One region of the Serratia rhizosphaerae genome, then DNA from elsewhere that is predicted to be linked to it. Evidence: predicted binding sites of a transcription regulator. Region 1 holds the regulator's gene; each other region holds the start of a gene.
What was found. The regulator PurR, encoded in region 1, represses purine synthesis genes. The targets are predictions, from matches to a motif close to CANGCAAACGTTTGCNTG.
Positions count from the first base shown of each region.

Region 1 (10,190 bases):
TTAGTTTCTCCATCACCTTTCTTCTGACTTATGGCTACCAGAAAAAGCTTAGCCAATTTTGGTAGGCACATACGTATACCTGCGGAAGATTGCACCCGCGGCGTCCGATATCCGACATGAACAGAGGAAAATTCAAAGAGAAGCCCGTACCGACTGGCAGGGTAAACTCATCAATAAAATAAAAAAGTGACGCCATTGGCGACCACGAAACGCCACGGGTTAATACGAGATGTTGCTATGTTATTTTTAGCGCTTTTTTGAGTATAGGCCTGCCGAGACGCTTACTCAACCGTAAATCGTGCTCGGCAGACATGTCATTTAAGTGAATATTATTACTGGTAATTATGACGCAGAGTTAGCATGCTGGCGTCGTTCGGCGTCTTGCCGTCGTACACCGTTGCCGCGCTGCAGCAGATAGCCGGCGGCGGCCAGCGCCACCGTGGCGACCATCACCGTCACCGTCGCCAGCAGCGGCTGGGTGATATAGGTGGAGACCAGCATACTGGCGACAAAACACAGGCCCAGCTGCAGGGTGTTCTGCAGCGCCGCCGCTTTACCGGTGCTTTCCGGGAACGGCGTCAGCGCATTCGCCACCACGATCGGGTAGGTGGCGCCGTTAACCAGCGCCATCAGGCAGAATGGGATCAGCAGTGTGGTCAGCGTCGGCGTGGTCAGCGTGGCGACCAGATACAGCGCCACCATGCTGACGGCGTATATGAGGAGTAGCCACGGCAGCAGCGTATTGCCGTTCGTGCGGCTTAATGCGGCGCGGCAGCCGAACCCCCCGAGCAGAAACGCCAGCGTCTGCGGCACATAGCTCAGGCCGATATCGTTCGGGCTGTAGCCCATATTGCCCAGAATAAACGGCGAGCCGGTCAGCCAGGCGAAGAAACCGGCTGAGCAGGCGGCGTACACCAGCACGTTGCCGCTGTACAGCGGCGACTTCAGCAACTGCAGGAAACCGATGCCTGGCACCGCGCCTTCATCGGTTCGCGGACGCGGCTTGTCGCGCAGCAGCAGCGTCGGCAACAGCAGCAGCAGCGTAATGGCCAGCAGCACGGCGAAGATCGCGCGCCAGTTCAGGTGGTTCAGCAGCCAGGCGCCGACCAGCGGCGCCAGCGCCGGTGAGAGAGCGACCAACGGCATAATGGTGGCAAACACCTGGTTGGCGCGGCTGCCCGGGTAGCGGTCGATCACGATGGCCTGCCAGGTCACGGCGGCGGCGCAGACGCCGACCGCCTGTATAAAGCGCAGCGTCCACAGTTGCAGCGCGTTGTCCGCCCACATCATGCCGAGGCAACCCAGCCCAAACAGCGCCAGGCCAATCAGCAGCACCGGTTTGCGTCCCAGTTTGTCGGACAAGGGCCCCCACAGCAGTTGCGCAAAGGCAAAGCCAGCCAGGAAGATGCTCAGGCTGGCGCTAATGGCGCCGGGAGAAATCTGCAGATCTTTCTGCATCATGCCGAAGGCCGGCAGGTACATATCCGTGGCCAGAAAGCCGAGCATACTCAGGCCGGCCAGATAAAACATAAATCCAAAGTTTCGCATAGTGGTTCTCAGTCGTTATTTGTGATGCAGGTTTTCACGCCGCGCAGTGTATCCGGCTGGATCTCTGGTTGTGAAACGGTAATATTTGCATACTGGTTTGAAAATTTTTGCAGGCAAACGTATGTGGTCTGAATATTCACTGGATGTGGTCGACGCCGTGGCGCGTACCGGCAGTTTCAGCGCGGCGGCGCAGGAGCTGCACCGCGTTCCTTCCGCGGTCAGCTATACCGTGCGCCAGTTGGAGCAGTGGCTGGCGGTGCCGCTGTTTGAGCGGCGCCATCGCGACGTCATGCTGACGCCGGCGGGGGCGCTGTTTGTCCAGGAGTCACGCGCTGTCATCAAAAAAATGCTCGACACGCGCCGTCAGTGCCAGCAGGTCGCCAACGGCTGGCGCGGGCAGGTGAAGATCGCCGTCGATCTGATTGTTAAGCCGCAGCGCTGCCGACAGCTGGTACTGGATTTCTATCGTCATTTCCCGGACGTTGAACTGCTGCTGCAGCCGGAAGTGTTCAACGGCGTATGGGATGCGCTGGTGGATGGCCGCGCCGAAATGGCCATCGGCGCCACGCGCGCAGTGCCCGCCGGCGGCGGGTTCGCCTTTCGCGATATGGGCTTTATGAACTGGCTGTGCGTGGTCAGCGCCGATCATCCGCTGGCCGGGCTGAACGGCGCGCTCAGTGATGAACAGCTGCGTCCCTATCCGGCGCTGTTGCTGGAGGATACGTCGCGCAATCTGCCCAAGCGAGTGACCTGGTCGCTGGACAACCAGCGCCGCCTGGTGGTGCCGGACTGGGTGTCGGCGGTGGATTGCCTGCGTGGCGGTTTATGCGTCGGCATGGCGCCGGCGCACAGGGTGTTGCCGCTGGTGGCGCGCGGCGAGCTGGCGGTGCTGCAGCTGCACGAACCGTTTCCGCCCAGCGCCTGCTGTTTGACCTGGCAGCAACCTAATCAGTCGCCGGCCATCGCCTGGCTGCTGGATTATCTGGGGGACAGCGAGACGCTGAATCATGAGTGGCTGAGCGAAGAAGAGGAAGCGGGGCCGGCAGAGGAGTAGGCGCACCGGCCGGTCGCAATTAGCGGCGGTAATCGATAAAGGGACCGTCGGCCACGGAGCGCCGTTCGATCAGTTTAGGATGGACTTCGATCACCTGCGACTCCTCGCGCTTGCTGATAATGCGGTCCAGCAGCATGGTGAAGGCCATTTCGCCCAGGCGCTCTTTCGGCTGGTGCACCGTGGTCAGGGCCGGGGTGAAGTAGCGCGCGTTGCGCACGTTATCATAGCCGATCACCGAAATATCCTGCGGTACGCGCAGGCCCAGCTCGTCCGCGGCGCAAATGGCGCCCATCGCCATAATATCGCCGCCGCAGAACACCGCCGTCGGGCGGTGCTTTTGCGACAGGATCTGGTGCATTGCCTTATAGCCGGACTCCGGCTCGAAGTCGCCCTGGACGATCCACTCGTTGCGCAACTCGACATTGGCCTCCTGCAGGGCCTTCAGGAAACCCTGATGGCGGCCGCCGCCGGTGTTGCGCGACAGCTGGCCTGGAATGGCGCCGATCTCACGGTGGCCGCGCTCGATCAGATAGCGGCCCGCCAGATAGCCGCCTTCGAAGGCGTTATCGATAATGGTGTCGGTAAAGTCGCTGCGCGCCACGCCCCAGTCCATCACCACCATCGGAATATTACGGTGGTCTTCCAGCATGCCGAGCAGCTGATCGGGGTATTCGGAACACATTACCAGCAGGCCATCGACGCGCTTTTGCGCCAGCATTGCCAGATAGGCGCGCTGCTTGTCCAGATTGTTGTGCGAGTTGCACAGAATCAGGGTGTAGCCTTTGCTGTAGCAGCTGTTTTCCACGGCCTCAATCACTTCGGCAAAATAGGGGGCTTCGCTGGAGGTCGCCAGCAGGCCGATGGATTTGGTGTGGTTGACCTTCAGGCTGCGCGCAACCGCGCTGGGTGAATAGTGCAGCTCTTTAATGGCGGCCCAGACCGCCGCTTTAGTCTCTTCGGCGACGAAACGGGTCTTATTGATGACGTGCGAAACGGTGGTGGTGGAAACGCCCGCGCGTTTGGCCACATCTTTAATCGTTGCCATGTAAAGATGACTCCTGAACTCACATGTTTGCAGTATGTAAGCATGTTGTTAATCGTTTGCCTGCGCAGATCCTTCTCCAAAATCTCGAAAACGTAGTTTTTAGTTTGGAAGTCGTAAGCCGCTTGCTTGGTTTGGAGGGGCTTATTGGCCGGTACGCAGCAGTGAACTGCGAATTTTGGCGTATATTGCGCAAAAGTGGAAGAGGAAATCGGTATTATCCGCCAGGAATGCGGGCAATATTTTTATATTGGCCTCTTTTTTGCCGCAACACGATCGGGCGTTGCGCAAAATCAATGGGGAATGGCCGTGAACTGTGGGAAAATCATTTGACCCATTAACGCTGGGGGCTTTATGCTGGCGTCGCGAAACAGATAAGGGAGTTTCTGATGGAAACCGAGTTGAAATTGTCATTGTTCACCACCGTATGTGCGTTGGTGATGATTATCGCCTTTAGCTTTACCGCTGCGCTGAACTGATTGTTCTGCGAAATATAAAAAGGCGCAGTAATTACTGCGCCTTTTCTGTTTGCGGGTTAACCGGCGCTTATGCCAGATTTTCCGCCACGAACGCCCAGTTTACCAACGCCCAGAAGTTTTCCAGGTAGTTAGGACGCGCATTGCGGTAATCAATGTAGTAAGCGTGTTCCCACACGTCCACGGTCAGCAGCGGTTTGTCTTCACCGGTCAGCGGGGTAGCCGCGTTGGAGGTGTTGACGATCGCCAGTGAACCGTCTGCTTTTTTCACCAGCCAGGTCCAGCCTGCGCCGAAGTTGCCGACAGCGGATTTGGTGAACGCTTCTTTAAACGCGGCGAAAGAGCCGAAAGCCTGATTGATGGCATCCGCCACCGCGCCGGTTGGCTCGCCGCCGCCCTGAGGCGACAGGCAGTGCCAGTAGAAGGTGTGGTTCCACACCTGCGCCGCGTTGTTGAATACGCCGCCGGTCGAGGTTTTCACGATCTCTTCCAGGGTTTTACCTTCGAACTCGCTGCCTTTCACCAGGTTGTTCAGGTTCACCACGTAGGTATTGTGGTGCTTGCCGTAGTGGTATTCCAGCGTTTCAGCGGAAATGTGCGGTTCGAGAGCGTCTTTTGCGTACGGTAATGCAGGTAATTCAAACGACATTGCTTTCTCCTTATTGATACAGCGCTAAAATGCCCATGGCCGCCTGTGGGATGCGATCGTTCGGGTGGTTCCCCAGACGAAGCCGCGCTATTTATACCCGTCATACAGCATATTTAGGGCATATTCGGGCATCGAGTTGTTATGTTTTTTTTAAGGTTATTAATTCTAACCACTTTCAAAGGGAAGGGAAGGTTTAAAACGTGCGAAGCGTTCAACTGCTTAAAGCGTCGGCAATGGCGGGAACGGGGGGGCATGGCTGAGGCGGGCTCAGCCATGCGGGGATTAGCGAACGGTTTTCGGCGTCATCACGCGGCGGGCGCCGATGTAATGGTTTTGCCAGTAGTTATTGTCCAGCTGACTGATGCGGATATCTTTGCCGGTACGCGGCGACTGAATAAACTTGCCGTCGCCGAGGTAAACGCCAACGTGGTCGGCCACGCCGCGGTTATTAATGCGGAAGAATACCAGGTCGCCTTTTTGCAATTCGCTTTTCTTAATCGGCGCGGCGTCACGCAGGTGATACATCTCATTCGCCGTGCGCGGCATTTTAATTTTCATCACGTCTTTATAGGCGTAATAAATTAAACCGCTGCAGTCAAAGCCGGTACGCGGCGAGGCGCCACCCCAGCGATAGGGCTTGCCCATTTGATTCATCAGCTTGGTCATTGCGGTTTGCTTCGCCCGCTGATAGCGCTTTTTATGCGCCGCGCTGAGCTTGAGCGGTTTATCGTCGCTCAGCAGTTTGCTGGTCGCCAGGCCGTGGGTGCGGTGACGGCCATAGCCTTTTTTATAACCTTTCTTCGGCGGGGTGACTTTATTCTTCGCCAGGTGCGTCACTTTACGCGTAGATTTAATGCGGGTCGTTTTTTTGGCGGTTTTAATCGTCGTGCTTTTATGCGCTTTTACCTTGGTGGTTTTTGGCGCCGTGGCGGTGCGGGCTTTTTTACTGCTCTTCAGCGTTTTCTTTTTTCGACGCTCGTCCGGGCGCGCATCGCTGACGTGGCTTTTACGCGGCTCAGCGGCAACGCGCGACTGTGGCGCAGCGTGCGCCAGATTGAAGAACAGCTGGGTAAACAGCAGCACAAAAAGCGTAACTATTAGACGCATGTCGACGTTACCAACCTTGGTCCCGAGTCAGAGATTGAATTAAACACAGTATTCCCCAAATCCGCGATATAAAACAGCGCGGAACTTAATAAAGCGTAATCCATATTGTGAGAAAACGTTAATAAGATTTCACCTGGCTGAAATTTAATCGCCGGGCGGAGAAAAAAACGCCGTATTGACCGCGCAGGTTAATATTTTGCAGCAGGCGCTGCTGCAAAATATATTAGTGAAATGGTCAGATTAAAAATGTTATTCTGAGAGCATGTTTAGCGCGTAGGGGCGTTGCCGGCGCCGCTGGTTCGGCGGGCGGAATGCCCTTGCAAAAGATGGCGTTTTTTTGCAACGGCCGCAGCCGCTACAATAGCCCGGTGTAACGCATGTTGTAGCCATCCGATGGCTTGAGGAAGCAATGATGACGACGATTGAAAGAATTCAGCAACAAATCGCAGAAAACCCGATTCTGCTGTACATGAAAGGCTCACCGAAGCTGCCGAACTGCGGCTTCTCCGCGCAGGCCGTACAGGCGCTGTCCGCCTGTGGCGAGCGTTTTGCCTACGTGGATATTCTGCAGAACCCGGACATTCGTGCCGAGCTGCCGAAATACGCCAACTGGCCGACGTTCCCACAGCTGTGGGTTGACGGTGAACTGGTCGGCGGTTGCGATATCATCATCGAAATGTATCAGCGCGGCGAACTGCAGTCGCTGATCAAAGAGACGGCGGAAAAGTACAAGCAGGAAGACCAGCAGTCGTAACGACGGTTTTCAGCGAAAGGATAATGGGCGCAGTCGGTGTATACCGCTGCGCCCATTTTTTGTATTACTCGTCGTCGCCGGCGGCGTCGATCGCCAGCGGCCAGCCGCCGAGTCGTTTCCAGCGGTTAACCAGTTCACAGAACAGCAGGGCGGTCTGCTCGGTATCGTACAGCGCGGAGTGCGCCTGGCTGCTGTCGAAGGTCATGCCGGCGGCGATGCAGGCTTTGGCCAGCACGGTTTGCCCCAGCACCAGACCGCTGAGCGCGGCGGTGTCAAAGGTGGCGAACGGGTGGAAAGGATTGCGCTTCAGGCCGGCGCGTTCTGCGGCCGCCATCAGGAAACTGTGGTCGAAGTTGGCGTTGTGCGCCACGATAATCGCCCGGTTGCAGCCTTGCTCTTTCAGGCCTTTGCGCACCGCCTTGAAAATGGCGTGCAGCGCGTCATATTCACTCACCGCGCCGCGCAGCGGATTGTGCGGATCGATGCCGTTAAATGCCAGGGCTTCCGGTTGCAGATTCGCGCCCTCAAAAGGCTCAACGTGGAAATGCAGCGTTTCATCCTGCTGCAGCCAGCCGTCCTCATCCATTTTCAGCGTAACGGCGGCAATTTCCAGCAGCGCGTCGCTCTGGGCGTTAAAGCCGGCGGTTTCTACATCTATTACTACGGGATAAAACCCACGAAAACGACCACTCAGGGCGTTAAGATCACTTTTATCGGCCATCAGTTTCTTATCTTCATCGAATGCAGCGCGCATTATGGCAAATTTTGCCGCGGCGTGCAGGCGGTTATCATGCGGATAATAAAACGGGCGCAGAACGCGCCCGACGGAAACTTAGTTGCCGAGGCCGTGGCCGGCGTGTTTATTCTCGATCAGCTCGATTTTATAGCCGTCCGGATCTTCCACAAACGCGATCACCGTGGTGCCGCCTTTGACCGGGCCGGCTTCGCGGGTGACGTTGCCGCCGGCCTGACGGATGGCGTCGCAGGTGGCGGCGACGTCGTCGACGCCCAGCGCCAGATGGCCGAAGGCGCTGCCCATCTCGTAGCTGTCAACGCCCCAGTTATAGGTCAGTTCAATGACTGCACCTTCGCTCTCTTCGGTATAGCCAACGAATGCCAGCGAGTATTTATATTCCGGGTTTTCACTGGTACGCAGCAAGCGCATGCCTAATACCTTGGTGTAGAAGTCGATAGAGCGTTGCAGGTCACCGACGCGGAGCATGGTATGGAGTAGGCGCATAATTTCCTCTAATTGCAGGTGTTTGCCGTCGTTAACGGCTGAGTTATTGAAACGTCGTTCAGTATAGCGTTGTCGCAGAAGGGAATTCAAATGGCGCAGCGGCGGATGCCTTTAGGTGACGGCGTAACAAAATCCGCACCGGCCAATAAAACACCAAAGGCCGGCGCAGGGCCGGCCCGTAGCGTAAACGCGGGGGTTACTTCACCAGGAACGGGTAGTCGGTATAGCCCTGCGCGCCGCCGCCGTAGAAGCTTTCCGGCTGCGGTTCGTTGAGCTCTGCGCCTTGCTGCAGACGTTCGACCAGATCCGGGTTGGCAATATAGCTGCGGCCAAAGGCCACGGCGTCGATATAGCCTTTTTCGATCAGCGTTTCGGCCTTTTCCGCCGTATAGGCGCCGGCGCCGACGATAACGCCGCTAAAGCGCGCGCGCACCGCATCGCGGAAGGCGTCAGAGTAAGGCTTGCCGCCGGCCCAGTCCGGTTCGGAAATATGCAGGAACGCGATGTTGCGCTTATTCAGCTCTTCCACCAGGTACAGCGCCGCTTCTTCCTGATCTTCACCGTTATCCAGGCCGTTGAACGGGCCGAGCGGTGAAATACGGATACCGACGTGCTCGGCGCCCCATTCCTGAATGCTGGCGTCGACTACTTCCAGCGTCAGACGCGTGCGGTTTTCGATGCTGCCGCCATACTGGTCGCTGCGCTGGTTGGAAGCCGGCGACATAAATTGGTGCAGCAGGTAGCCGTGCGCGGCGTGCAGCTCAATGTAATCAAAGCCGGCTTCGCGCGCATTGGCGGTTGCCTGGCGGAAATCATTGATGATGCCGGGAATTTCCGCCGTTTCCAACGCGCGCGGCGTAGAGGTCGGCACACGTACCCAGGCGCCGGTTTCATCGCGCACGGTGGTGCGGGTGTCGGCGTTGATGGCGGACGGGGCGACCGGCGCCTGCTGGCCCGGCTGCAGGCTAGTATGAGAGATGCGGCCTACGTGCCACAGCTGTACGGCGATATGGCCGTTTTTCTCATGCACCGCCCGGGTGATTTCTTTCCACGCGGCAATTTGTTCCGGCGTATGCAGCCCCGGCGCGCCGGCGTAACCCTTAGCCTGGAAGGAAATTTGCGTCGCTTCGGTGATCAGCAAACCGGCGCTGGCGCGCTGGGCGTAGTACTCTGTCATCAGCGGCGTCGGGATATCGCCCGGTTCAATGCTGCGCAGGCGCGTCAGCGGCGCCATAAATACGCGGTTGGGCAATGTGGCGGCGCCAACCTTCAGCGGGGTAAACAGTTTTTCAATTTTCATAAAGCATCCTATCCTGAATAGACCGGTCGACTAGTAATACGTTAAATAAAACCCCTGTGATGTCGGATCTTGGCATCCCAGGGGAGGGGCTTAAGGCTGCGCAGGGCGCAGCAGCAGTTCAATACTTTCCAGCGCGCTGGTGAGCGGCGCAACCGAACGACGAATTTTGGCGCGCAGTGAAGCGCCGAGCCACAGCGCGTACAGCGTTTCGGCGGTGGCCGCCGGACTCATGGTTATCGCCAGCGACCCTTCGCGGATACCGCGTTCAATCGCGTCCTGCAACCGGCCGATCACCTGCGCGCTGCCGGTTTCCAGCGCATGACGCATCGGTTCCGACAGATCGCTGACTTCGGCGGACAGTTTTACCGCCAGGCACGAATTGTGACATTCGCTGCGGCAGTGAAAACTGATGGCCTGCGCATAATAGCTCAGCAACTGGTGGCGGGCATCGCTGCCGCTGTCGTTGAACAACGCCAGCATGGCGACGTCATAATGCGCGAAATAGCGTTGCAGCATGGCTTCGCCGAAGGCTTCCTTCGAGCGGAAGTAGTGATAAAACGAGCCCTTGGGCACCCCGGCGGTAGCCAGCAGTTCGCTCAGCCCCATGCCGGTAAACCCCAGGCGCAGGCTGAGTGACTCGCCGGTGGCGAGCAGGTGTTCGCGTGTATCTGTGTTGCAATGCGTATGTTTCGTCGTCATGAGGGTGAGCATAATAGACCAGTTGGTCTAGATCAAGAGGGAAAGAAAAAAACCGACGCTGAGGCGCCGGCCATGATGGTGAGTATTGTGCCTCAGCGGCGCAGGGAAGTTAAGCGCTGTCGCTGCGGCAGCGCTGCAGAATATCCAATTGAGGCTGATACTGTCGGGTCTGCACGTTCAGCATGCCAAGCAGGGTATGGAACAGATTATCCTGCGAGACGGCATCCCGCTGCGCGATATTTTGCAGGCACTGGCGGTTAATGCCGAAGCTGCGCTGATAGTTTGCCGATATCCACATCAGGAACGGTACGTGCGTCTGTT
Region 1 is NZ_CP041764.1:4,937,955-4,948,144, reverse strand. It holds gene punC (purine nucleoside transporter PunC) at 343-1,548, opposite strand; gene punR (DNA-binding transcriptional activator PunR) at 1,670-2,602, shown strand; gene purR (HTH-type transcriptional repressor PurR) at 2,622-3,647, opposite strand; gene cydH (cytochrome bd-I oxidase subunit CydH) at 4,034-4,123, shown strand; gene sodB (superoxide dismutase [Fe]) at 4,191-4,769, opposite strand; gene FO014_RS23040 (C40 family peptidase) at 5,052-5,876, opposite strand; gene FO014_RS23035 (Grx4 family monothiol glutaredoxin) at 6,286-6,630, shown strand; gene rnt (ribonuclease T) at 6,695-7,384, opposite strand; gene gloA (lactoylglutathione lyase) at 7,463-7,870, opposite strand; gene nemA (alkene reductase) at 8,067-9,170, opposite strand; gene FO014_RS23015 (TetR/AcrR family transcriptional regulator) at 9,261-9,881, opposite strand; gene eptA (phosphoethanolamine transferase EptA) at 9,979-10,190, opposite strand, start outside.

Region 2 (10,190 bases), 1.1 Mb from region 1:
TCAATGGCTTTATGATTCAAGGCGGTGGTTTTGAACCTGGCATGAACCAGAAAAGCACCCAGGCGCCAATCAAAAACGAAGCCAACAACGGCCTGCAGAACACCCGCGGCACGCTGGCAATGGCGCGCACCAACGATCCGCACTCCGCCACCGCACAGTTCTTCATCAACGTGGTTGATAACGACTTCCTGAACTTCCGCGGCGAAAACGCGCAGGGCTGGGGCTACTGCGTATTTGCTGAAGTTGTCGAAGGCATGGACGTGGTCGACAAGATCAAAGGCGTGAAAACCGGCCGCAGCGGCATGCACCAGGACGTACCGGTCGAAGACGTGGTCGTCACCAGCGTTACCGTCAGCGAGTAATTGCGACGGCATGCACACGCTGTTTATCGCAGATCTGCATTTATGCGCACAGGAACCGGCAATTACTGCCGGTTTTCTGCATTTTTTGCAGCGCGACGCCGTTCACGCGGACGCGTTATATATCCTTGGCGACCTGTTTGAAGCCTGGATCGGCGACGACGATCCTGAACCGCTGCACGCCGAGATCGCCGCCGCGCTGAAGGCGCTGCAGCAGGCCGGCGTCCCCTGCTATTTCATCCACGGCAACCGCGACTTCCTGCTGGGCAAACGCTTCGCCCGCGCCAGCGGCATGACCCTGCTGCCGGAAGAGCAGGTGCTGGAACTGTACGGCCGCCGCATTCTGATCCTGCACGGCGACACGCTGTGCACCGACGATCGTGACTACCAGCACTTCCGCCGCCGCGTGCATAATCCGCTGATTCAGAAACTGTTTCTGGCGCTGCCGCTGCGCTGGCGTCTGAAAATCGCCGCCGGTATGCGCGCCCGCAGCCAGCAGAGCAATCAGCACAAAACGCTGGATATTATGGACGTGAATCCGCAGGCGGTTGAGCAGACGATGGCGCGCCACAACGTGCGCTGGATGATCCACGGCCATACGCATCGTCCCGCCATCCACGAACTTTCGCTGCACGGCGCAGCGGCGCATCGCGCGGTATTGGGCGCCTGGCACCAGGAAGGCTCAATGATCAAAGTCAGCCGTGACGACGTCGAGCTGATCGCCTTCCCATTCTGATACAGCGCTAACTTCCTGACTTCAGGCGCGAGTGGAAAAATTCGCGCTTTTCACGGTGAAAACCGGCCACGCAACCGTTTTCCTTGCCGTGCGCCCGTGGTATGCTCTACGCCCTCAAATGGCTTGCCGCCTCAGGCAATTGGCCAACGCTTGTACAATGACAGGAGCCTTACACCCATGGGAGCCAACGCCGCTTCAGCCACCACCGCTGGCGCTAAAATCGCAATTGTAATGGGATCGAAAAGTGACTGGGCCACCATGCAATTTGCGGCCGACGTCCTGACCACGCTTGATGTCCCTTTCCATGTTGAAGTCGTCTCCGCTCACCGCACGCCGGATAAACTGTTCAGCTTCGCCGAACAGGCCGACGCTAACGGTTTCGATGTGATCATCGCCGGCGCCGGCGGCGCGGCGCACCTGCCGGGCATGCTGGCGGCGAAAACGCTGGTGCCGGTGCTGGGTGTGCCGGTGCAGAGCGCGGCGCTAAGCGGCGTAGACAGCCTGTATTCCATCGTCCAGATGCCGCGCGGCATTCCGGTGGGTACGCTGGCGATTGGCAAGGCAGGCGCGGCCAATGCCGCGCTGCTGGCGGCGCAGATCCTGGCGCGCCACGATGGCTCCCTGGCGCAGCGGCTGGCCGACTGGCGTCAGGCGCAGACCGACGAGGTGCTGGGCAATCCGGATCCGCGGGAGGAAGCATGAAGCCGGTTTGCGTACTGGGCAATGGCCAGTTGGGCCGCATGCTGCGCCAGGCCGGCGAACCGCTGGGGATCGCCGTCTATCCGGTCGGTCTGGATGCCGAACCGGAAGCGGTGCCGTATCAAAACAGCGTGATTACCGCCGAGATCGAACGTTGGCCGGAAACCGCACTGACGCGCGAACTGGCGACCCACGGCAGCTTCGTCAACCGTGATATCTTCCCGCGTCTGGCCGACCGTCTGACGCAAAAGCAACTGCTTGACCAGCTGAACCTGGCGACCGCACCGTGGCAACTGCTGGCTGACGCGGCCGAATGGCCGCAGGTGTTCGCCAAACTGGGTGAACTGGCGATCGTCAAACGCCGCGTCGGCGGCTACGATGGCCGCGGCCAGTGGCGCCTGCGCCCCGGCCAGGAAGCCGAACTGCCGGCCGACGCCTATGGCGAATGCATCGTCGAGCAGGGCATCAATTTCTCCGGCGAGGTGTCATTGGTAGGCGCACGCGGGCACGATGGCCAGTGCGTGTTTTATCCGCTGACCCATAATCTGCACGAAGAGGGCATTCTGCGCACCAGCGTGGCGCTGCCGACGCCGAATCCGGCGCTGCAGCAACAGGCGGAGCAGATGCTGTCAGCGATCCTCAACGCCCTGAACTATGTCGGCGTGATGGCGATGGAGTGCTTTATCGTCGGCGATCGGCTGCTGATCAACGAGCTGGCGCCACGGGTGCACAACAGCGGCCACTGGACGCAAAACGGCGCCTCCATCAGCCAGTTCGAGCTGCATCTGCGCGCCATTCTCGGCCTGCCGCTGCCGACGCCGGTGGTCAATACTCCGTCGGTGATGGTGAACCTGATCGGCACCGACGTGGACAGCGCCTGGCTGGGACTGCCGCTGGTGCATCTGCACTGGTATGACAAAGAGGTGCGCGCCGGCCGCAAAGTCGGGCACCTGAACCTCAACAATCCCGACGCCGGCGCGTTGCGGCAGGCGTTGCAGCAGCTGGAACCGCTGCTGCCCGCCGAGTACCAAAGCGGCCTGAACTGGGCACAGCAGAAACTGGCGTAATCCGCGCTGCGGCAAAAAAAGGGTTCGGCACTGCCGAACCCTTTGTTATTGGTGCTAACCGTCATAGCGGCGGAACAGCGCCTGCCCGCGCAGTAACCGCACGCCCAGCCAACCGCCGCACAGCGACAACAGCAGCGCGCTGAGCAGCGGCAGCGCCCACCACAGCAGCGGCGTCGGCTGCCACGGGAAGTCAAACACCCGGCTCTGCAGCTGCCACAGCGCGGCTTCGGCCCCCAGCGCTGCCGCAAACCCCGCGGCCAGCCCCAACAGCGCAAACTCGCACCACAGCGTACGCCGCAACAGGCGCTTGCTCGCTCCCAGCGTGCGGTACACCACCAGTTCCTGACGACGTTGGCGCATGCCCACCTGCACCTGAGCCAACAGCAATAAGCCGCCGCACAGCACCACCAGAATCACCATCACCTCCAGCGCCCGGCTGACCTGCTGCAGCACACCGCCGACCTGATGCAAAATGGCGCCGATATCCAACAGGCTGAGCGTCGGGAACTGCCGGTTCAGCTGGGTCAGCATGCTGCCGTCACCGCCGTAGCGGAAACTGGTCAGCCAGGTCTGCGGCTGGCCGTCCAGCGCCCCCGGCGGGAAGATAAAGTAGAAATTAGGCCGCAGGCTCTCCCAATCCACCTGCCGCAGGCTGGTGACTTTCGCCTGGAATGACTGGGTATCGCCGCTGAAGGTCAGCGTGTCGCCCAGTTTTACCTTCAGCCGCTCCGCAATGCCGGCATCCATCGATACTTCGCCGCGCTGCGGCGGCCACTGGCCTGCGGTCAGCGGATTGTGCTGCGGCCGCTGCGCCAGCCAGGTCAGATTCAACTCACGGTTGACCGCCTCGCCGCCGGGATCGTCCTCACGCACCAGCTCGGTCGCCGCCTGCTGATTAATCTCCGTCAGGCGTACGCGCACAATCGGATAGAAAGTTTCCGGCGCGATCTGATGCTGCTGCAGGAAACTGCGTACCTGCGGCACCTGCTGCGCCGTCATATTCATCAGAAAGTAGTTCGGCGCCTCCGGCGGCAGCTGTTGCTGCCAGCGCTCCAGCAGATCGCCGCGCAGCACCAGCAACAGCGCCAACAGCATAAACGACATGGAAAAGGCCGCCAGTTGGCTGACGGTAACCCACGGCTGGTGCAGCAGCCGGTTGACCGCCAGCCGCAACGCCAGGTTGCGCAGCCTGATGCGGCGCAGCAGCGCGATGCAGCCCCAACCGATCGCGCCGAGCAGCAACGCCAGCACCACCGTGCCGGCCAATACTGACCACAGCAGCGTACTGCCCCCCATCAACAGGCTCAGCAACGCCACCACGATCAACAGCGCCGCCGGCAGGAAGTAACGCAGCGGCCAGACGTTGGCCACCACATCGCGCCGCAGCACGCGCAGCGGCTGGGTCGCCAGCAGTTGCCGGTAAGGGCGCAGCCCCACCAGCAGGGAGATCATCACCAGCGCACCCAGCGCCCACAGCCACGGCCAGCCGCCAGCGGCCGGCAGCGCCTTGGGCAGCACCGGCGCCAACAGCCGGATCAGCAATGCCTCAAACGCCAGCCCCAGCAGGCTGCCGCACAGCGCCGCCAGCAGCAACACCGCCAGCCATTGGCCGACAATCAGCCGCCGCAGCGCCTTGCGGCCGGCGCCCAGCGTTTTCAGCACCGCCATCAAATCATGACGGCTGCGGCAATAGTGGCTCATCGCCACCGCTACCGCAGCAACTGCCAGCAACAGCGTCAGCAATGCCGACAGCAGCAGAAACTGCTGCGAACGCTGCAGCGATTTGCCCAGCGCGCCGCCGGCGTTCTCCGTATCAAACCAGCGCTGATCGGCCTTCAGCTGCGGCGTCAGCGTCGCCGCGTAACGGTCCAGATCCGCCTCGGCACCGGCAAACATATAGCGATAGGTCAGGCGGCTGCCGGGTTGCACCGCGCCGGTTTTCTCGACGTCCGCCATATTGATCAGAATACGCGGCGCGGTCTGGAAAGGATTAAACCCGGAGTCCGGCTCCTGCAGTATTTCCCCGGCGATGCGCAGCGTGGCGTCGCCGACGTCCAGTTCATCGCCCACTTTGACGCCCAGCAGCGCCAGCAGCCGCGGCGCCACCAGCACCGTGCCCGGCTGTGGCTTGACGTTCGCCGGGCGCGTTTCCAGCTTGCCGTACAGCGGATAAGCCAGATCGGTCGCCTTAACGTTGGCCAACTGCGGCCGATCGCCGGCGTAGGTCATGGTGGTAAAAGAGAGCTGGCGGCTTATCTGCAGGTTTTGCCGGCTGGCGTCAAGCAGCCAGCCTTCCGGCACCGGATGCGCGCTGCGCAGCACCCGGTCACCGGCGATAAAATCGCGGCTCTGCTGGCTCAGGCCTTTTTCCATCCGGTCGCTGATGCTGCCGAGCGCCAGCACGCAGGCCACCGCCAGCGTCAGCGCCAGCCAGACAATCAGCAGCGACGGCGAACGCCATTCCCGCCAAAACCAGCGCCAAATCATGCTTCCTCCCACAGCTTGCCGTCACGCAAGCGCAGCCGGCGCTGGCAGCGCGCCGCCAGCGTTTCATCGTGGGTCACCAGAATCAGGGTGGTGGCGTAATCGCGATTGAGGGAAAACAGCAGATCGGCGATGCGCTCGCCGGTCTGCCGGTCGAGGTTGCCGGTCGGCTCATCGGCAAACAGCACGCGCGGCCGGCCGCTGAAGGCACGCGCCAGCGCCACCCGCTGCTGCTCGCCGCCGGACAACTGCGCCGGCAGGTGATCCAGCCGCTGCCCCAGGCCAAGCTGCTCCAGCAGCTGCACCGCCTGTTCGCGGCTGCGGCGATCGCTCTCGCCGCGCAGCAGCGCCGGCAACTGCACATTTTCCAGCGCGTTCAGCGTCGGCACCAGCATAAAGGACTGAAAAACAAAACCGACGTTGCTGGCGCGCAGCGCAGCGCGCCCTTCTTCATCCAGCGCGCTCAGCGACTCGCCCAGCAGATGCACCTCGCCGTCGCTGCCGTCATCCAGCCCGGCCAGGATCCCGAGCAGCGTCGACTTGCCGGAACCGGACTCGCCGATCAGGGCAAGAGTCTGCGCAGGTTTGACAACCAGCTCGACTCCGGTAAGGATGGTGAGCTGATGCTCACCCTGACCAACGTGCTTACTAAGATGATGAACTTCAAGAACGTTTTCCGCAGGCATTTTCCCATCCTTCTGCTGTTGGGTTTATTCTGTTTACGTGCGGCGGCTGCCGATACGTTATTGATTCTTGGCGACAGTTTAAGCGCCGGCTACCGCCTGCCGGTGGCGCAGGCCTGGCCGACGCGGCTGGCCGAACAGTGGCGGAAACAGCCCGGCAGACCCGAAGTGATCAACGCCAGCATCAGCGGTGATACCGCCGCTCAGGGACTGGCGCGCCTGCCGGCGCTGCTGAAACAGCATCAGCCGCGCTGGGTACTGATTGAGCTCGGCGCCAACGACGGGCTGCGCGGTTTTCCTCCGCCGGATCTGCAACGCGACCTTGGGCAAATAATCACCCTGACGCAGCAGGCCGGCGCCCGTCCGCTGCTAATGCAGATTCGGATACCACCGAACTACGGCCGCCGCTATACTGAATCATTCAGCGCGGTCTACCCGCGGCTTGCCAAACAGTTCAGTATCCCCCTGCTGCCGTTCTTTATGGAGCAGGTGGCAATTAAGCCGGAGTGGATGCAGGATGACAGCCTGCACCCGAATCTGGATGCCCAGCCGTTTATCGCCAACTGGATGGCGGAACGCCTGACCCCCTTAGTGACACAGAAGCCTGCGCCCCATTGATCCATGCCGTATTGCGGCAACATCGATGCGGCTAGTATGACGGGTATAATCAAATTAGGGATGAAGAGTAGGTAAAGTTATGCAAAAAGCGGTATTAATCACCGGCTGCTCCAGCGGGATCGGCCTGATCGCGGCGCAGGATTTACGCAGCCGCGGTTATCGCGTGCTGGCCGCCTGCCGCAAGGCGCAGGACGTCGACCATATGCAGCAGTTCGGCTTTGAGAGCATCCAGCTGGATCTGGACGACAGCGCCAGCGTCGAGCGCGCGGCGGCGCAGGTGATCGAGATGACCGGCGGCCGCCTGTACGGCCTGTTCAATAACGGCGGCTACGGCGTTTACGGCCCGCTCAGCGGCATCTCCCGCCAACAGCTGGAACAGCAGTTTTCCACCAACCTGTTCGGCACCCACCAGCTGACGCAGCTGCTGCTGCCGGCTATGCTGCCGCACGGCGAGGGGCGCATTATCCAGACCAGTTCGGTGATGGGGCTGGTCGCCAGCGCCGGACGCGGCGCCTACGCCGCCAGTAAATTCGCGCTGGAAGCCTGGTCCGACGCCCTACGTATGGAGCTGCACGGCAGCGGTATTCAGGTCAGCCTGATCGAGCCCGGCCCGCTGACCACCCAGTTTACCCAGAACGTCAATCAGACCCGCAGCGATAAGCCCGTACATAACCCCGGTATCGCCAAACGCCTGACGCTGCCGCCGGAGGCGGTGCTGCCCAAACTGCGCCATGCGCTGGAAAGCCCGAAAGCCAAACTGCGCTATCCGGTCACTTTGCTGGCGCACGCGCTGAGCGTGCTGCGCCGTATTCTGCCCGGCCGGGCGTTGGACTGGCTGCTGCGCGGCAACGGTTAATTGCATTACCGGGGTTGAAGGATGCGTCCCCTGCCCCCACGTAGCCCTATATGCTTCGCAGATCAGAGAGAAAATAATGCTAACGCCGACAGTTATTGAGATTAACGAAACCAACCTGCATCAGACGCTGGAACAGTCAATGTCCGTTCCGGTGCTGTTTTACTTCTGGTCCGAACGCAGCCAACACTGCCTGCAGTTAACGCCGGTGCTGGACAAACTGGCGGCGGAATACGCCGGTCAGTTTGTACTGGCGAAAGTCGACTGCGATGCCCAACAGGCGATCGCCGCGCAATTCGGCCTGCGCTCCATCCCTACCGTCTATCTGTTCAAAGACGGCCAGCCGGTGGACGGCTTCCAGGGACCGCAGCCGGAAGAAGCCATTCGCGAACTGCTGCAGCGCGTTCTGCCGAAAGAAGAAGACCTGAAGCTGGCGCAGGCCGGCGAACTGCTGCAGGAGGGCAAGGCGATCGATGCGCTGCCGCTGCTGAAAGAAGCCTGGCAGACCAGCAATCAACGCAGCGATATCGGCCTGCTGCTGGCGGAAACCCAACTGACGCTGAACCGCGTTGAAGACGCCGAAGCGGTGCTGGCCACCATTCCGCTGCAGGATCGCGATACCCGCTATCAGGGGTTGGTGGCGCAGATTGAACTGCTGAAACAGGCCGCCGATACGCCGGAGATCCAACAGCTGCAGCAGCAGGTCGAGCAGGATCCCGCCAACGCCGAGCTGGCGACCCAGTTGGCCTTGCAGTTGCATCAGGTCGGCCGTAATGAAGAGGCGCTGGAACTGCTGATGGGGCATTTGAAACAGGATTTGGCCGCTGCCAACGGCAACGCGCGCAAAACCCTGATGGATATCCTCGCCGCGCTGGGCACCGGCGACGCACTGGCCGGCAAATATCGCCGCCAGCTGTATTCCCTGCTGTACTGATTCCCCGCCGCCATCGGGGCCGGCACGCCCCGATGGTTCGCCGTTTATACGCTCAGCGATAAACCCGCACGCCGCCCTCTACCCCTTTCGGGCTGAACAACACCTGCCACAGCTGAATATTGCGCGAACGGAAAGCACCGGCGCAGGCGTTCAGGTAATAGGTGAACATCCGTTCAAAACGTTCCGAATAGTCAGCAGCCAGCTCGGGCCATGCCCGTTTAAAATTCTCCAGCCAGGCCATCAGCGTACGATCGTAGTCCGCGCCGATATTGTGCCAGTCTTCCATTACAAAACGCCCTTCGCTGGCATCGGCAATATGTTTGACCGACGGCAGACAGCCGTTGGGGAAAATGTATTTATCAATCCAGGCGTCCACGTTCAGGTCGGTCTGGTTGGAGCCGATGGTGTGCAATAAAAATAAACCGTCCGGGCGCAGATTGCGTGCTGCAACGCTGAAGTAGGTGTCGTAATTCTTCGGTCCGACATGTTCGAACATGCCGACGGAAACAATACGGTCGAACTGCTGGTGCAGATCGCGGTAATCCTGCAGCAGAATCTCGACGTCCAGCCCGGCGCAGCGCTGCTGCGCCATTTTTTGCTGCTCGGCGGAAATCGTCACGCCAAACACCTTCACGCCGTAATGTTCCGCCGCATACTGCGCCAGACCGCCCCAGCCGCAGCCGATATCCAGCAGCGTCATCCCCGGCTTCAGCTGCAGCTTTTCGCAGATCATGCGCAACTTACCCTGCTGCGCCTGCGCCAGCGTTGTGGCCTCTTTCCAGTAGCCGCAGGAGTATTGCATATAGGGATCGAGCATACGGCTGAACAGATCATTGCCGATATCGTAATGCTCTTTGCCCACCTGCCAGGCACGTTTACGCGACTGGCGGTTAAACAGCCGGGCGTAGGCAATACGCGCAATATCGGCGATATTCTTCGGCAGCCGTTCGTCAACGCCGGCGCGCAGCAGGCGGCTGAATAACATATCCAGACGCTCACACTCCCACCAGCCGTCCATATAGCTTTCACCGAAGCCCAGCGATCCTTCCTGCAGCACCCGCTTAAACATCTGCGGATTATTCACCTGAATATCAAACGCCTGGCCGCCGTTAATCGTAATACCGGCCTGCGCCAGCATCTCTTCAACCATGGCGTACCAGCGATCTTTTCTACGAGACAGCGTATTAATACCGACCGAATCCATAACCATCCTCAACGCAGAAGACGTTTCAAAAAGCATAGTCGCAAATTGAAATGACAAAATTTTGAAAGGAGATAAGTGCGTGAATGCAGGGTACCCAACGCGGGAAACGGTATGAAATGAATTAAAATTATTAATAACATGCCTAATTGGCATATTTACCTGCACGGATAGCGCCGGTAACCGCCGTTCGGACACTCAGTACGGCTGGCGGAGTGAGGAATATCGACATTCAGGCAGAGAAAGCAGGCTTTACCCGGTAAAGTGTCGTAATATTCACTTACATCTGTAAAACAGGAGGTTATGCAATGTTCGCTTTTATTATTATCGTGATTGTCGTGGCGTTGGTCACCGTTTTCGCCGGCGTCAAAATCGTGCCGCAAGGTTACCAGTGGACGGTAGAACGCTTCGGCCGTTATACCAAAACCTTAATGCCGGGCCTGAATCTGGTGGTGCCGTTTGTCGATCGCATCGGCCGTAAAATCAATATGATGGAACAGGTGTTGGATATCCCGTCGCAGGAGGTCATTTCCCGCGATAACGCCAACGTCTCCAT
Region 2 is NZ_CP041764.1:937,866-948,055, forward strand. It holds gene ppiB (peptidylprolyl isomerase B) at 1-362, shown strand, start outside; gene FO014_RS04455 (UDP-2,3-diacylglucosamine diphosphatase) at 373-1,095, shown strand; gene purE (5-(carboxyamino)imidazole ribonucleotide mutase) at 1,273-1,797, shown strand; gene purK (5-(carboxyamino)imidazole ribonucleotide synthase) at 1,794-2,861, shown strand; gene ybbP (putative ABC transporter permease subunit YbbP) at 2,916-5,348, opposite strand; gene ybbA (putative ABC transporter ATP-binding protein YbbA) at 5,345-6,031, opposite strand; gene tesA (multifunctional acyl-CoA thioesterase I/protease I/lysophospholipase L1) at 6,002-6,646, shown strand; gene FO014_RS04485 (SDR family oxidoreductase) at 6,726-7,502, shown strand; gene FO014_RS04490 (co-chaperone YbbN) at 7,579-8,433, shown strand; gene cfa (cyclopropane fatty acyl phospholipid synthase) at 8,486-9,637, opposite strand; gene FO014_RS04500 (SPFH domain-containing protein) at 9,943-10,190, shown strand, end outside.
Region 2: purE (5-(carboxyamino)imidazole ribonucleotide mutase) is a predicted target of PurR. The motif match lies at 1,163-1,180, and genes of this name have one in related genera.

Region 3 (10,190 bases), 630 kb from region 1:
GCTGCGGTTGGCAAAACGCACCAGAACCTGATCGCGGTCGCGCTGTTCCAGGTCGCCGTGCAGCGCCAGGGCGCTGATATCACGTGCTTCCAGCGCATCGCACACGCTCTGACAGTCGCGCTTGGTGTTGCAGAACACCACGCAGGAAGCCGGTTGATAGTGACGGATAGCGGCCAGCAGCAGCGCCGGACGCTGGTCGCGCGTCGTTTCATAGAAGCGCTGTTCGATGGTGAGCGGCGCGTCATCGTCGGCCACTTCCACGCTGAGCGGCGTCCGCTGCACGCGGGCGCTGATGCGCTCGATGCCGTCAGGATAAGTGGCGGAAAACAACAGCGTCTGGCGCTGTGGCGGCGTGTAGGCGATCACGTCGTCGATATCGTCGGCGAACCCCATATCCAGCATACGATCGGCCTCATCCAGCACCAGCACCTTCAGCGCGTCCAGCTGCAGCGTTTTTTTCCGCAGGTGTTCCTGCACCCGCCCCGGCGTACCCACCACGATATGCGGCGCATGCACCAGCGAATCCAGCTGCGGCCCCATCGGCTGGCCGCCGCACAGCGTCAGGATTTTAATATTCTGGGTAAAGCGCGCCAGACGGCGCAGCTCTTTGCTGACCTGATCGGCCAGTTCACGCGTCGGGCACAGCACCAGCGCCTGCGTCGCCACCTGCCCGACATTGATTTTATCCAACAGGCCGATGCCGAACGCCGCCGTTTTACCGCTGCCGGTTTTTGCTCTGGCGCGTACGTCCTGCCCTTGCAAAATAGCGGGCAGTGCCGCGGCCTGCACCGGCGTCATGGCGGCATACCCCAGTTCGTTGAGGTTGGCCAACTGTGCGGCTGGCAGCGGCAGGGAAGAAAAGGAAACTGTGCTCACGGCGATAAACTCTTATAGGCGGATGAAAAGGCGACGCTGCCGGTCGGCAGCTTATTCTGGGGGCAGATGATAACAGAGAAGGCCCGGCGGCGTCATAATACCTGGCGGCCGTTCCCGGCGAATACGCATAAAAAAACCCGCCTGAAGCGGGTTTTTCAGCAGCGGGTCGCTAATTAGATAGCAACAACATCGGCTGCAGCCGGGCCACGTTGGCTGTCCTGGATGGAGAACTCAACCTGCTGGCCTTCTGCCAGAGTCTTGAAGCCATCGCTAACGATTGCGGAAAAATGAACGAAAACGTCCTTAGAACCGTCGGCTGGAGTGATAAAGCCGAAGCCTTTGCTTTCGTTAAACCATTTTACGTGACCAGTGATCTTAGCCATTTGACTTTCCTTTACTTGATAAACCTGCCTTTACGGCACTTACGGCGCGAAGCCCCTGCGTTATGTAGGTCTTCTTTCACCGCTGATTATTAACGCATAATCATGCCTACAGGGCAAATTTTTTCGTTTCTGCCGCCTATACGGGCTGTCGGCCGGCGGGCGCGCCGGCTGGCAACGCAATCGTTTTCGTATATACTGCGCGCTGATTTGTATTTGGCTTCACTTTCACATCAGGTACGAAATTATGCTAACGATTGGAACCGCTCTGCGCCCCGCCGCCACCCGTGTCATGCTGCTCGGATCCGGCGAGTTGGGGAAAGAAGTGGCTATCGAATGCCAGCGTCTGGGGCTGGAGACGATAGCCGTTGACCGTTACTCCGACGCGCCGGCGATGCACGTGGCACACCGCAGCCACGTGATCAATATGTTGGATGGCGAAGCGCTGAAAGCCGTTATTGAACAGGAACGCCCCGACTATATCGTGCCGGAGGTTGAAGCCATCGCTACCGCGATGCTGGTGCAGCTGGAGCAACAGGGCCACCGGGTCGTCCCCTGCGCCGAAGCCACCCGCCTTACCATGAACCGCGAAGGCATCCGCCGTCTGGCGGCAGAGACGCTCGGGCTGCCTACCTCCACCTACCGCTTTGCCGACGATGAGGAGAGTTGCCGGCAGGCGATCGCGCACATCGGTTACCCCTGCATCATCAAACCGGTAATGAGCTCTTCCGGTAAGGGCCAGAGCCTGCTGCGCGCCCCCTCCCAACTGAGCGCCGCCTGGGATTATGCCCAGCGTGGCGGCCGCGCCGGCGGCGGACGGGTCATTGTGGAAGGGCTGGTTAAATTCGATTTTGAAATTACCCTGCTGACCATCAGCGCCGTTGACGGCGTGCATTTTTGCGCGCCCATCGGCCACCGTCAGGAAGACGGCGACTATCGCGAATCCTGGCAGCCGCAGCAGATGTCCGCCCTGGCGCTGACGCGAGCGCAGCAGATTGCCACCCAGGTTGTCACTGCGCTTGGCGGTTACGGCCTGTTCGGCGTCGAGCTGTTTGTCTGCGGTGACGACGTCATTTTCAGCGAGGTATCGCCACGTCCGCACGACACCGGCATGGTCACGCTGATTTCACAGGATGTCTCGGAATTTGCGCTGCACGTGCGCGCTTTTCTCGGCCTGCCGATCGGCGCCATCCGCCAGTTTGGCCCGGCGGCATCCGCCGTGATTTTACCGACGCTCGATAGTGGCGATCTGCGTTTTAGCGGTCTGGAACTGGCGCTGGACGGCACCAATCAGCTGCGTCTGTTCGGCAAGCCGGAGATTACCGGCCGGCGGCGTTTAGGCGTCGCGCTGGCCTGCGGTGACACCACCGAACAGGCGGTGGAACGGGCCAAACAGGCAGCGGCGGCGGTTGTGGTGCAAGGTTAACCCAGATAGCGGGCGCTGCAGGTCGCGGCGCCCGGATAGCACATCAGTAATCGTCGTCGTCTTCGCCTTGCGGCTCGACATCCTCGCGGTCCTGCACCTCGGACTCGGACGCACCGTCGTCGGCGTCCTCCTCATCAAACAGCACGGCAACCCGCTCTCCCTGATGCTTTTCGCGAATCTCCTGCGCAACGCGGGCGATGGCTTCGCCGCTGCTCATGCCCTGCTCCATCAGTTGATGGATACGCTCTGCGGCTTCCTGCTGTTCCTGGTGGTTCAGCGACGGCATTCCAAGCATGTCTTTATCTCCGGCAAATTTGGAGGGGGATTATACCGCGCGCCGCCGCCGTCGCAAGCCTGGGGTCACGCCGCCTGGGAATAGCCGGCATCCTCGCGCCGCCACTGTTTCAGGCGATGGCGCCACAGCAGCACATGCCAGCCCTGTTTCATTCCGCGTGCATTGGCCGTCATAATAACGTCCATGCCTCGCTGATAGAACTCACGCACAATTTGCTGCTGCGCCGCCAACTCTGGCTCACGGCGAACGCTGTGGCAAATTCCCAGCGCCTCGCGGGTAATCTGCCAGTGAAACGCCGGACGGATGGCGATACGATCGGCGTAGCGTTGATTTAGCGCCACCAGCATCTCAATGATCTTCATATAATGACGCTGGTAGTCGACATTCGCCGCGCCGGTGCGCCGACGGTTACTGATCGACTGGCCGTGTACGCGCTGGCGATACAGCGGCGTGCTGAGATATTTCACCCGTTTGGCGTTAAACATCACCTCCGTGGTCCACGGAATATCCTGGTGGTGTAAGCCCGGTTCAAAATAGAGCCGGTGTTGCTTAATAAAATCAAGCCGATAAATCGCCAGCCACACCACGTGGATAAATTTTCGCGAATTTAATGCGCGCTCAAACCATCGCGGCCCGCTAATAACGTCGGTGGACGCCAAACGCTGCGGCGGAATAATCGGTAGCAACTCACCATTGTGCTCGAAATAACGTTCACCGTTGCACTGCATCACATCCAGCTGATGTTTTTCCGCCTGCTCAATTAATGTGGCGTACATCGCCGGCGACAATAAATCATCGGCATCAGGGAACGCGACATACTTACCACGCGCCGCCGCCAGGCCGCGATTGCGCGCGACGGAAACGCCGGCATTAACCTGATCGATCACCTGAATATGTGCATAACGTGCGGCATAGCTGTGCGCTATTTCCGCAGAACCATCGGTGGCACCGTCATTAACAATGATAACTTCCAGACGTTGTTCCTGTTGCGCCAATAAAGACGCAAGAAATGGCTCCAGTAATTCGCCCACATTATGCATCGGGACGATAACGCTCAGCATTAACGACATAATTTTGCTCTATATGCTTATTATCAGGCGGAAAACAGACCTGTTTGCTATTACATGTCACGGGCGTCGCCAGTTAGCTCGTCATAGCGCAGCAATGCCCCAGAGACGCTGTCGTCACGCAGGACAATGTAATTGCCGTGTAAATATTTATAAATTTTTGCATATTTACATTTCGTTTAAGGAGCAAAAAATGCTTAGCAGACTACCCGCTTTCCTGAGCAGCAAACATGCGCAAAGCGCGCTGATGTGGCAAACTAACGCCCCACCCCCCCGACGTTCCGTTAGCCAGGTTTATTACAATTCATGACAGCCACCGCTCCGCACCTTAAATCCTTGCCCTATACCCGCGATACGCTGCTGCAACTGTTTTCTCCGTTGTCCGCGCAGCCCTGGGCCATGCTGCTGCATTCCGGCTTTGCCGAGCACTCGCATAACCGATTTGATATTTTGGTGGCCGACCCCAGAGTCACGCTGACCACCCGTGGTGCGGTAACGGAAATCCGCCGTGACGGCGACAGCCTGAGTTCGACGGACGACCCTTTTACTCTGCTGCAACAGCAGCTGTCCGCACTGCCTTTCACGCCGTCGGCCGACGATGAACTGCCGTTTCAGGGGGGGCGCTGGGGCTGTTTGGTTACGATCTGGGGCGGCGGGTGGAAACGCTGCCGACGCGGGCCCAGGCGGAACTGACCCTGCCGGATATGGCCGTCGGCATTTATGACTGGGCGCTGATTGCCGATCATCACCGGCAGCGGCTTACCCTGCTGAGCTACGGCGATATCGAACAGCGCTGGCAATGGCTGAGTCATCAACAGCCCGCGCCGACGGCGGCGTTCCAGCTCAGCGGCCCCTGGCAGGCAAACATGACGCGGGCGCAATACGGCGAGAAATTCCAACGTATTCAACATTACCTGCGCAGCGGCGACTGCTATCAAATCAATCTGGCCCAGCGCTTCTCCGCGCCTTATCAGGGCGACGAATGGCAGGCCTTTCTGCGGCTGAACGACAGCAACCGCGCGCCGTTTTCCGCCTTTTTACGTCTGCCGCACAATGCGGTGATCAGCATTTCGCCGGAGCGTTTTTTATGGCTGAAGCGCCAGCAGGTTCAAACTCGGCCGATTAAAGGCACGCTGCCGCGACTGGCCGACCCGCAACAGGACGCGGCCCAGGCACAGCGGCTGGCCGCATCGCCGAAAGATCGCGCCGAAAATTTGATGATCGTCGATCTGCTGCGCAATGATATCGGCCGCGTCGCGCAGCCCGGCAGCGTGCGCGTTCCCGAACTGTTCGTCGTCGAACCTTTCCCCGCGGTGCATCATCTGGTCAGCACCATTACCGCCCGGCTGCCGGCTGCCACGCCGGCCAGCGAACTGCTGCGCGCCTGTTTTCCCGGCGGTTCCATTACCGGTGCGCCCAAGGTGCGGGCGATGGAGATTATCGAGGAGCTGGAGCCGCAGCGGCGCAACGCCTATTGCGGCAGCATCGGCTATATCAGCGCCTGCGGCACCATGGACACCAATATCGCCATCCGCACGCTGATGACCGAAAACGGCCGTATTCACTGCGCCGCCGGCGGCGGCATCGTGGCCGACAGTCAGGAACAGGCGGAATATCAGGAAACTTTTGATAAAGTAGGCCGAATCTTACCGCAACTGGGGGAGTTTAATCCTTCGTGAACCCACCGACCTATCCCGCTTCGCTGGCCGATTTTGTCAGCCGTTTTCAGCTGCAGCAGCCGCAGTCGGTGCAAACATCACACGGCATACGCGCCGCCGCAGTGCTGGTGCCGATCGTCTGCCGGGAGGAACCGACGCTGCTGCTGACCCGCCGCGCCGATACGCTGCGCAAACACGCCGGGCAGGTGGCCTTTCCCGGCGGTAAGGCCGATCCGCAAGACGCTTCGCTGATTGCCACCGCGCTGCGCGAAGCCGAGGAGGAAGTCGCCATTCCGCCCGCCGCGGTGCAGGTGCTCGGCCAGATGGCGCCGCTCGACAGCAGCAGCGGTTTTCGCGTGACGCCGATCGTCGGCCTGGTGCCGGCCGATGTCCGCTTTCACGCCAATGAGGGCGAAGTGGCGGACGTGTTCGAAATGCCGCTGCACGAAGCCCTGACGCTGTCACGCTATTACCCGCTGGATATTCACCGCAACGGCTATCGCCACCGGGTGTATCTGTCCTGGTATCAGCGCCGCTTCGTCTGGGGACTGACCGCCGCCATCATCCGTCGTCTGGCGCAGCAGGTCAGCCTGTAGTCCCGCCTTTAAGTGATCGCCATCACATCCCGCTCACGGACTATTCCGGGTTTCGGCACGAAAGCGATCGCCATCACTTCATCGGCCTGCCAATTCAACTATCTTGCAGGTCATTGAGGTTTTAAAAAAACTGTAAACCCTCTCTTAAACATTACGATATGCCTGTAAAATACGGTCAGTCGGCATAAACATCTACGCAAATAGGGTTATGCCGCCGCGTGCGGTTAAAGGAGCGCCGACGCGATGGCCCGAGAGAAACTCAGTGCGGCGCTGTTTCACGGCTGGCGCCATGCCCGTCGCCATCACCCATTTTGTGACGCCACGGATTATTTTATTTCATGCGAAAAAGAGCGCCAAACCCGTAAGGCCTCTTTACAATATCGCTGTTCCCTGCGCGGTTTTTAACCGCCGCAGCCATAACAATATGCCTCTTTAAGGAGTACTAGCGTGATTAGCGTTTTCGACATGTTTAAGATCGGCATCGGCCCGTCCAGCTCTCACACGGTTGGACCGATGAAAGCCGGCAAACAGTTTGTCGACGATCTGGTAAATAAAGGCCTGATGCCTTCTATCACGCGTGTTGCCGTTGATGTTTACGGCTCACTTTCGTTGACCGGTAAAGGTCACCACACCGATATCGCCATCATTCTCGGCCTGGCCGGCAACCTGCCGGACAGCGTGGATATTGACGGCATTCCGGGCTTTATTCGCGATGTCGAACAGCGCCAACGCCTGATGCTGGCAGGCGGCCTGCACGAAGTCGACTTCCCGCGCGACGGCGGCATGGTGTTCCGCAGCGACAACCTGCCGCTGCATGAAAACGGTATGTGCATCCACGCCTTCGCCGGTGATAAAGAAGTCTACAACAACACCTATTATTCCATCGGCGGCGGTTTTATCGTCGACGAGGCGCATTTTGGCAAAGCCGACGTCAGCGAAGTCACGGTGCCCTATCCTTTCCATTCAGCGCGTGAAATGCTCGAACACTGCCATAACACCGGTCTGTCACTGTCCGGCATGGTGATGCAAAACGAACTGGCGCTGCACAGTAAGCAGGATATCGAAGCCTACTTCGGCAACGTCTGGCAGACCATGCGCGCCTGTATCGACCGCGGTCTGAATACCGAAGGCGTACTGCCCGGCCCGCTGCGCGTACCGCGCCGCGCCTCGGCGCTGCGCCGCATGCTGGTCGCCTCCGACAAACTCTCCAACGACCCGATGAACGTGATCGACTGGGTCAATATGTTTGCCCTGGCGGTCAATGAGGAGAACGCCGCCGGCGGCCGCGTGGTTACCGCGCCGACCAATGGCGCCTGCGGCATCGTGCCGGCGGTGCTGGCCTATTACGACCATTTTATTGAATCGGTCAGCCCGGATATCTATATCCGCTACTTTATGGCTGCCGGCGCTATCGGCGCATTGTATAAGATGAACGCCTCCATTTCCGGTGCGGAAGTCGGCTGTCAGGGTGAAGTCGGCGTTGCCTGCTCCATGGCCGCCGCCGGCCTGGCCGAACTGCTGGGCGGCAGCCCTGAACAGGTGTGCGTCGCGGCGGAAATCGGCATGGAACACAATCTGGGGCTGACCTGCGATCCGGTGGCCGGACAGGTGCAGGTACCCTGCATCGAACGCAACGCCATCGCCTCGGTAAAAGCGATCAACTCGGCGCGCATGGCGCTGCGCCGTACCAGTGAGCCGCGCGTATCGCTGGACAAGGTGATCGAGACCATGTACGAAACCGGTAAAGATATGAACGCCAAATACCGTGAAACCTCACGCGGCGGTCTGGCGATAAAAGTCCAGTGTGACTAAGCTTTGAAAACCCCGCCAGATGGCGGGGTTTTTGTTTTATTTTCAATCAACTGGAAATTATTTGTGACACCATCACGTCATCTTTCCCAGCATACTGAGCCTCTATCCCCGGTTTAACCTGCGTTTTATCCCTTTGTTCACGCCAACTGAAATAAATTATTACGCTACCATTCCGTCCTCTACCATCATGGCTAAAATTAGCCGAGAATCAGAAGGTAGGAGAAAGTCCGATGCTGTACATTGGATGGCTTAGCGCAACAAGGATTCAACGTCGATGTTAATGACCCAATTTGCTGTCAACAAGTACCGCTATTATCGCTGGTTGCTCTCCGGCGCGGTTGGGTTGGCTATCCTCTTTATCTCATTATACATTCGCTATTATCAGGAAGTTAAAACCATCGATCGCAGCCAGCAGCAGCTAGCGGCACACACCGTTGCCAAAATAGAACGCTTGCTGCAGCCGGCCAGCGAGCAGGCCCGGCAGACCATGGCGTTGGTTGGCCGCCCCTGCAGTACACTGACCGCGACGCTGCGTTATCGCGCGGCGCAGAATCAGGCGTTGCGCTCCGTGCTGTTGGTCAAAGATAACGACATTTACTGCTCCAGCCTATTTGGCCAACGTCAGTATCAGCTCGACGCCCTCTTGCCACAACTGCGCCCGACCGCCGAGACGCAGTTGGTGCTGCGTCCGTCGTTGTCGGTGACCAAAGGCCTGCCGACGCTTGTCATGTGGACGCCGCAGGCCCAGGACGTCCACAGCGGCGTTCTGCACGTGTTCAATATCGATCTGCTGTCGGATTTTCTATTGGAGCCGCAGCAGCCCTATGGTCAGCGTATCGTGCTTAACGTCGGCGCACAGAGCCTGGAGTACGCCAAACGTGAAATCATCGACAGCAGCACACTACGCGGCGATCTGCGCTACACCTCCGCCTCCAGCCTGTACCCTTTTACCCTCTCGCTGTTTGGTCCCTCAACCCAACGTATGGCGCTCGGCGCGCTGCCTGCCCACGTGCCGCTGGCGCTGCTGATCAGCCTGCTGGCCGCCTATGTGGTCTATCTGATTACCGCCAACCGCATGAGCCTGTCTTACCATATCAGTCATGCCATCAGCCGCCGCGAGTTCCAGGTGTACTGCCAGCCGATCATCAACGGCGCCAGCGGCCGCTGTCTCGGCATCGAAATTCTGCTGCGCTGGAACAGCAAGCGACAGGGCTGGATCTCGCCGGACGTGTTTATTCCGCTGGCCGAGCAGCACGGGCTGATTAACCCTCTGACACGCTTTCTGATGACCACGGTGGTGGAAAATCTGGCGCTGTTCCCGCCGCGCCCTTCGTTTTATATCAGCATCAACGTCGCCGCCGAGCACTTCAACGCGCAGACGATCCTCGCCGATATCCGCCGCATCTGGCTGCCGGCCAACCCTATGCCGTCACTGATGCTGGAGCTGACCGAACGCACCGCGCTGTCGGAGATTCAATACGAGCACATTCGCGCGCTGAAAGAGCTGGGCGTTATGCTGGCAATTGATGATTTCGGCACCGGCCACAGTTCACTCAGCTACCTGAAAAAACTGAGTCCGGACGTATTGAAAATCGACCGCGCCTTCACCGCCGCCATCGGCACCGATGCCATCAACGCCACCGTCACCGATACCATTATCACGCTCGCCCACCGCCTGAAGTTAAAACTGGTGGCCGAAGGGGTGGAAACCGCCGAACAGGCCGATTACCTGTGTCTGCGTCAGGTCTATGCGCTGCAGGGCTATTATTTTGCCAAGCCGATGCCGATTCAGGCGTTCCCGCAGTGGCTGCAGCACTATGAAGCACATCAGCGCGCCGCGTCGGAAGAGTCCCGCCCGGAGGAGAAATGAAACCGGAGGCCTGAGCCTCCGGTTGATAGGATTATTCGGGGTCTGCCTGTGCCGACATCACCTGACTGATACGCACCAGTTCTATGCGGTATTCGGACGCCGCCAGGATCTCAAAACGCAACCCGTTTTGCTCCAGCACCTCGCCCACCGCCGGCATCTGGCCGTAGTGCGACAGCAGGAAGCCGGCCAGCGAGGCGTAGTCCTCCGTCG
Region 3 is NZ_CP041764.1:4,303,868-4,314,057, reverse strand. It holds gene dbpA (ATP-dependent RNA helicase DbpA) at 1-876, opposite strand, end outside; gene cspE (transcription antiterminator/RNA stability regulator CspE) at 1,050-1,259, opposite strand; gene purT (formate-dependent phosphoribosylglycinamide formyltransferase) at 1,504-2,682, shown strand; gene FO014_RS19970 (YoaH family protein) at 2,726-2,968, opposite strand; gene FO014_RS19965 (glycosyltransferase) at 3,043-4,047, opposite strand; partial or broken gene pabB (aminodeoxychorismate synthase component 1) at 4,351-5,723, shown strand; gene FO014_RS19955 (CoA pyrophosphatase) at 5,720-6,298, shown strand; gene sdaA (L-serine ammonia-lyase) at 6,746-8,110, shown strand; gene FO014_RS19945 (EAL domain-containing protein) at 8,385-9,980, shown strand; gene FO014_RS19940 (TerC family protein) at 10,012-10,190, opposite strand, start outside.
Region 3: purT (formate-dependent phosphoribosylglycinamide formyltransferase) is a predicted target of PurR. The motif match lies at 1,433-1,450, and genes of this name have one in related genera.